One region of the Maricaulis sp. B-26 genome, then DNA from elsewhere that is predicted to be linked to it. Evidence: predicted binding sites of a transcription regulator. Region 1 holds the regulator's gene; each other region holds the start of a gene.
What was found. The regulator LexA, encoded in region 1, represses DNA repair genes until DNA is damaged. The targets are predictions, from matches to a motif close to ATGTTCCNCTTGTGTTCC.
Positions count from the first base shown of each region.

Region 1 (2,265 bases):
AGCGACCGCCGCCGCGACCGTTTCGCCGCGCGTGTCTTCCTCGAGCGTCAGGGCGAGCGCGATCGCCCCCGACGTTTCGACTGGCCCTGCGACAGTCTCGGCTGCGCGGGTGAGGCCGCAGGCTTGCAGGTGGCCTCGCTGACGTCGCTGGAGGCAATCGGGGAAGATTGCCGGCTGAATGCCCTGATCGTGACGCGCCGGACGCTGCCCGCGCATATCAGGCGCCGTTGCGAGGCGCTCGTGCTCGACGCCGGGCAACTGGCCCGCCGGGGCGGGGCCCTCATCTGGACCGAGGGCGGCCGCATCCGGCGTATCCGGCAAGTCGCGCCCGTCAGACCCATGCGCCCCTGGCAGCAGCGCTAGCACCGGGCCGGAAACTCGCGCGGTCGGTCCGGACATATACGCGTATGCTCGCAGGTTGGCCCTACAGAACGCGTATGTTCCCATATTGGACCCGCAGTGTGGGATTGATGTCGCCAGTTTGCGTGCCCGCACTTACCTGCACGCGCGCGCGCCTCGCAAGGGGCACAGAACGGAAAGAAAAAGTGCCTGACCGGGGGACAAGGCTTCGATCAGTGATGCTCTCAATGATACTGGCGGAGCAGGCCGATGAGGCGTCCCTGGACCTTCACGCGGTCCGGACCGAAAATTCGGGTTTCGTATTCCGGATTGGCCGCTTCGAGCGCGATCGAGCCGCCTTTCTTGCGCAGGCGCTTCAGCGTGGCTTCCTCGTCATCGACGAGCGCGACGACGATATCGCCGGTATCGGCGGATTCGCAGCGACGGATCAGGACGGTGTCGCCGTCCAGAATACCGGCCTCTATCATCGAGTCGCCCTTGACCTCGAGCGCGAAATGTTCGCCTGAGCCGAGCATGTCGACGGGTATGGGCAGGCGATTGGTCTCGTGCTGGATGGCGGAAATCGGTACGCCAGCGGCGATCCGGCCGAGGACAGGTACTTCGATCGTGCCCTCATGCGTTTCGTCTTCCGCAGGCTTCTTGAAGTCGGCGCGGACGACATTCGGACCGAGATCGCCCTTGGGCACGGTTTTGTCGGCCACGGCCGCCGCGGATTCGGGCAGTTTCAGCACTTCCAGCGCCCGGGCCCGGTGGGCGAGGCGGCGGATGAAGCCGCGCTCTTCCAGGGCCGTGATAAGGCGGTGAACGCCGGATTTCGAAGCGAGTTGAAGCGCTTCCTTCATTTCGTCGAAAGAGGGCGAGACGCCCGTTTCCTTGATCCGCTTGTGGATGAAGAGCAGGAGCTCATTCTGTTTCCGGGTCAGCACGGGTCGGCCCTCTCGGCAGCGTTCCGGGCGAAAAAGCCCTGGGAACAAATCAGGAATACCGCGCTTGTTCTACAAGTGTTCCTGAATCGCGTCAAGCGGAGCCGGAGCGCGCCATGAGCGCCCGGGTCGCGGCCGTGACATCCTCCTGGCGCATAAGACTTTCCCCGACGAGAAGGGCACGCGCGCCAGCCCGTTCCAGCCGCTGCGCATCCGCAGGCGTGAAGATACCGCTCTCACCCACGAGAAGTTGGCCGTTCCCCACCATCGGTGCGAGCGATTCGAAGGTCTCCAGAGAGGTCTCGAAGGTTCGCAGATTGCGGTTGTTGATCCCGATGAGCGGCGCTTCGAGTGCCAGGGCACGGTCCATCTCCGGCGCGTCGTGAACCTCGACCAGGACATCCATCGACCAGCGTGCGGCTTCCTCGATCAGGGCGCGCGCCGTATCGTCGTCGACGGCGGCGAGAATGACGAGAATGGCGTCGGCGCCGAGCATCCGGGCTTCGGCGACCTGATAGGGGTCGTAGAGGAAATCCTTGCGCAGGACGGGAAGTGCGCAGACCTCGCGTGCGGCGCCCAGATAGGCGTCCGCACCCTGGAAGCTGGGCGTGTCGGTGAGAACGGAGAGACATGTCGCGCCGCCGGCTTCATACGCCCGAGCGAGCGCGGGCGGGTCGAAGTCGGGCCGGATCAGCCCCTTGGACGGGCTGGCCTTCTTGATCTCGGCGATGAGGCCGAGACCGTTATCGACCGCGGCACGTTCCAGCGCCGCGCGAAAACCGCGCACCGGCGAAACATCGCGGGCGGCAGCGGCTATGTCTTGATAGGGACGGGCCGCCTTGCAGGCAGCAATATGGTCGCGCTTGTAGGCGCCGATACGGGCCAGCGTGTCAGGGGTCGTGGTCATGGGTCAGGCCTCGCCCTGGGAAATGGCGGCCATGCGGACAAGGGCCTCGCGCGCCTGACCGTTGTCGATGGCTTC
Region 1 is NZ_JBSXNX010000026.1:35,444-37,708, reverse strand. Features, by position in the region: gene AC13HB_RS12535 (ComEC/Rec2 family competence protein) at 1-363, shown strand, start outside; gene lexA (transcriptional repressor LexA) at 585-1,286, opposite strand; gene trpC (indole-3-glycerol phosphate synthase TrpC) at 1,378-2,190, opposite strand; gene trpD (anthranilate phosphoribosyltransferase) at 2,194-2,265, opposite strand, start outside.

Region 2 (2,265 bases), on a different contig from region 1:
ACAGGGAAATCGACATTGCAAGACTGGTCAGGCGCGGACCCATGCGCGGTTCGAAGGCGCTGACTTGCGACCAGCGGTTCCTGAGACGCGCGGGAAGATGGGCGAGACGGCCCGGCAGCACGCCCGCCGCGCGCTCCGCCAGGTCCCAGCCGGCGACACCCAGCGCCGCCAGTCCGGGCGAGAGGACCCGGCCCTGATCGAGCGGGACGGAGCGGTTGGCGTAGTATTTCTTGTAATGATCTCCGCCCTTGCCGAGATCGATCCGCGTCAGGCCGCGCTCGGGCGCCTGTTCGAACAGGCCGTGTAGCAGCAGGAGCCCCGGCGAGTATTTTGCCAGATCCGGGTCGTAGGCCGGGAACCAGGAGTGATAGACATCGCCGGCCACCAGGCCGAATTCGGCGGCGGCAAGCCGGTCGCCGAACCAGAGCGAGGCGGTCAGTCCGGAAAAGTCCTGGCCCTCGCGCTTGCGCAGATCGGTCAGCACGTGGCGCACCCAGTCGATGCCAAGCACGTTCAGCTTGCCCGTGGCGCGATATTGCGCCTGCTTCCAGCCGGACAGGCGGTTGAAAGCCTCGCCCTTCGGGTCGCCCAGCACGACGCGGACCGGGCCGTGATCGCGCTCGGCCGCGCGCAGGCGCCGCGCGGTCTTGCGGAAATGATCGCGGTGGAGCCCGCGCTGCGCCTCGAAATAGCCCTCCGGCCCGGCGGCGAGATCGACGATCTGGCTGTCCTCGCGGCTGCGCGTTCCGGCGGCGGGCGTATCGCCTGTACCCAGCCAGTTCTCGTAGACGAAGGCCGAGGCTCCCGTGGCGCGGGCGACAAGTTTCGGATCGAGCAGGCCGGGCTCGCGGGCGATCGCGCCCTGATAATCGCTCATCGGAGCCCCGACCGGGCGGACGACGCCGCCATGCGGGCGGTGATGGGGAAAGAAACCGGCCAGCCCCTGATCGTCCTCGAAGACGGCGATGCGGACGTCGCGGCGCGCGCGGGCCACGGTCTCGGTAAACTCGAAGCGCAGATAGGGGCTCGTCAGCTCCCCATCGCGGGACGCCCAGGCGTTCCATTGCACGATCTCGTGCGCCGACATGTCCTCGATTGATACGATCTGCGTGCGCATGGCCGCTCTCCCGTTTCCCGTAACGGGGGAAAAGCAAATTACGGGCCGTCTCCCGGCGGGAAGGGCCGATGGCGGCCGATCGGGGTGACCATTTCTGTCCGGTGCGGGTGCGAGGCTCGGAATTCACCGGCCGCGACAGGCGGGCGCTGGCCCGCACGCGGCGACTCGCTCACTATGCGACCGAACAGAAAGCGAACCTGAATCATGCCCCTGACGTCCATCGGTCTTGAAACCTGGCTCCTGCTCGGCGGCCTTGTCCTCATCCTGGCCCTGCTCGCCGTGCTTGTCCTGCGCCGTCCTGCTGCCGGCGACGGCTTCTCCGCCGGAGAGGTGGAGACGCTGCGGGCCGAGCGCGACGACTGGCGCGAGAAGGCCGAGGCGAAGGCGTCCGAGGCAGCTGCGGCACGCGAGAATCTGGCGCGCCTGGAAGCGGCGGCCGAGGAGCGCGACCGCGTCCGCGAGCAGTTCGAGGCGCTGCGCGAGGAGCATGCCGGGCTCGCCCGCGACCATGCCAGCCTGAAGACGCGGCTCGATGCGGCGGAACGCCATCATGCCGAAAAGCTGGAGGAGCTGGAGAAAGCGCGCGAACGCCTGACCGAGCAGTTCAAACTGACCGCCAGCGAAATTCTCAAGACCAGCGGCGAGGCGCTGAACAAGCAGAGCTCGGAAAGCCTCAAGACCCTGCTCAACCCGCTTCGCGAACAGCTCACCGAATTCCGCACCAAGGTGGAGACCGATGCCAAGGAGCGCTCGGGGCATGCCGGCGAGATCAAGCAATTGATGGAAACCGTCCGCAAGGACGCCTCGCAAATGTCCGAGGATGCCAAGAACCTCGCCAATGCGTTGCGCGCCTCGTCGAAGGTTCAGGGCGATTGGGGCGAGATGGTACTGGCGACCATTCTCGAACGCGCGGGACTTTACGAGGGCGAGCACTTCCATACCCAGGCGAGCGAGCGCAATGCCGAGGGTGCGCTACTGCGTCCGGACGTCATCGTCGACATGCCGGGCGGGCATCGCCTGGTGATCGACTCCAAGGTCTCGCTCACCGCGTTCGAGCGCTGCGTGAATGCCGAGGACGAGGAGATGCGCACCGCGGCGCTGAAACAGCACATTGCCTCGGTGCGTACGCATATCAAGACGCTGGGCGA
Region 2 is NZ_JBSXNX010000023.1:176,067-178,331, reverse strand. Features, by position in the region: gene AC13HB_RS10185 (GNAT family N-acetyltransferase) at 1-1,117, opposite strand, end outside; gene AC13HB_RS10180 (DNA recombination protein RmuC) at 1,322-2,265, shown strand, end outside.
Region 2: AC13HB_RS10180 (DNA recombination protein RmuC) is a predicted target of LexA. The motif match lies at 1,299-1,316, and genes of this name have one in related genera.

Region 3 (2,265 bases), on a different contig from region 1:
GCCCGGCCGAGATACAGGGGCGTCTGCGCATCGACCCGGCGCTCGATGCCTTCGAGCCCAATGATACGCCGGACGCCGCGGCGGAGATCGATTTGCCCTTCCACCGGATTGTCCGTCTGGCCGATGGGGAGTGGGACTGGTTCCGCGTCGATCCGGGGCGCGGCGGCGTGGTCGGCATCCATCTCCACTATTGGGGCGGCGATTACACGGGGCCGGGCATTCGCGTTCTCGATGCCGATCGGGAAGAGATTTTCCGGACCGCCAATACCGATTGGTCCTGGCGCGGCATGCGCTATGTCCGGGCCGAGGGGCGTCCGCTTTATATAGGGGTGACCGACGATCGGAGTTGGCGTGACAATCAGGCGGGCGGTTTCAAGACGCTGGAAATCGTTCGCTATGCACCGACCGGTGCGGTCAGCGGAAGTCTGGTGACGCTGGGACTGGAAGCCGACGACCCGTCCTTTTTCCAGCTTGACCTGGTCGGCGAGGCGCTGGGCAGTCCCGTTCACACGGCCGACGAGGCGGAAGCCGTCGCGAGCGAGCTGGCGCGGGCAGTGGAACGCCGCGACGAGGGCGGAATAAACCCCTGGATCGCCTTGCTGCTTCTGATCGTGCTGGCAGGCGGCGGCTATCTCTGCGGCGCCTATTTCTATCGCCGACGGTCGGCCAAAACCGATCAGATACTCAGGGATCAGACCACTCGGTGATCAATACGATCACCGAAGAAATCATAATCGGAGATCGGGACATGGCGTTCACCTTCGCTATGTCCCGTCTTCGCAAGAGGGCGGGAATTACATGCAGAATACGTTAAGCTTGTTGCCGTCGGGGTCGCGGAAATAGCCGGCATAGAAACCGTCATCGCCGCGCGGACCGGCTTCGCCTTCGTTCTGGGCGCCCAGCTCGATTGCCAGCTTGTAGACCTTGTCGACCTGCTCGCGATTTTCCGCCTGGAAGGCCGCCATGACGCCATTGCCGACCGTGGCCGGATTGCCATCGAAAGGCTTGGTCAGAGCGATGCCACAACCGCCGCCGGGCTTGCCCCAGGCGATAAAGCTGTCGAAGTCCATCATCCGGCCGACGCCGAACTCGCCACACAGCTTGTCGTAAAAGGCGCCCGCGCGCTCCAGGTCGTTGGTTCCGAGGGTTACGTAGCCCAGCATTCCGATCTCTCCCTTGCAGAATGTTCTTGAAATGTTCCAGTCATCTTTAACGCCCGGAGGGCGGGTGTCCAGTAAAATCGTCGTCGCCTGTTTTCGGCTAAAGCGGCAGAGGTGCGATCACCCCCGAGCTTGCTGTTCGGTGAAGCGGGTTGCGAGTTCCACGATGACGACCGTCGTTGCGTGTGCCGCTGCGCCGACTGTCCACCAGATCGTCGCCCATTTCATCACGAAGGCGCCGACACCCAGATTGATGCCCGCAAAGACGATCATCCCCAGGATGTAACCGGCCAGGTGTATCCACAGGGACAGGCGCAGCGCGGCCGTCACCTTTTCGTTCTTGCGCTGGACGATATCTGCGGCTTCTGCTTCCGGATCGAGGCACAGTGCGATGGCCTCGACATTGAAGGCAGCCGCCAGGGCCATGACGGTTTCCCGCGAGGCGGGCTCGCAATTCTCCACCCGCTGCACGGTGCGCAGTCCGATCCCGGCCAATTCGGCGAGGTGTTCCTGGGACCAGTGACGTTCCTCGCGCCAGCGTCTGATCTTGGCCGCGTCAGTCTTGAAAGCCATGAAATTCTCCTGTGGCTCTTGCTTGTAATCAGGTCAGCCTGAAAGGCCAGTAGAAGCGTCACCAGACCACGCCATGGCCGCGCCAGCGGCCCGCCACACGTACGTCAGGAGGCCGCCAGGGAGGGAAAAGCCGGGGCAATTGTTTGCGGGGGGATAGGCGAGGTCGCGACCCGGGCGCCCGGCACGAGTGGAAGCCGGAACCGGGCCATCGTCACTCGGGCCATCATCACTCGGGCCATCGTCACTCGGGCCATCGTCACCGGGTCCGCCGCCCCGCATTCGCTGTGTCCGGGAACCGCTTGTGACAATTGGCTAGTCCGGACTCGCCAACAGTTGCGGCTGCGACCGGGCCTCTCGCCCGGCTTGGCAATCGCTAGACTGATGGATCAGAGAATCACTCGCGCGCGGTTCGCGCAGCGGCGAATAAGGGAGCCGGCAGGATGTCAGAAGCGGCAGCAATTACGGCGATCGATACAGTGCGGGCCCGCGCCGGTGCAGCCGGTTCCGCCATCGAGCGTGATTATCTAGCCCT
Region 3 is NZ_JBSXNX010000027.1:159,414-161,678, reverse strand. Features, by position in the region: gene AC13HB_RS14455 (hypothetical protein) at 1-707, shown strand, start outside; gene AC13HB_RS14450 (VOC family protein) at 795-1,163, opposite strand; gene AC13HB_RS14445 (helix-turn-helix domain-containing protein) at 1,281-1,733, opposite strand; gene AC13HB_RS14440 (thymidylate synthase) at 2,174-2,265, shown strand, end outside.
Region 3: AC13HB_RS14450 (VOC family protein) is a predicted target of LexA. The motif match lies at 1,184-1,201, and genes of this name have one in related genera.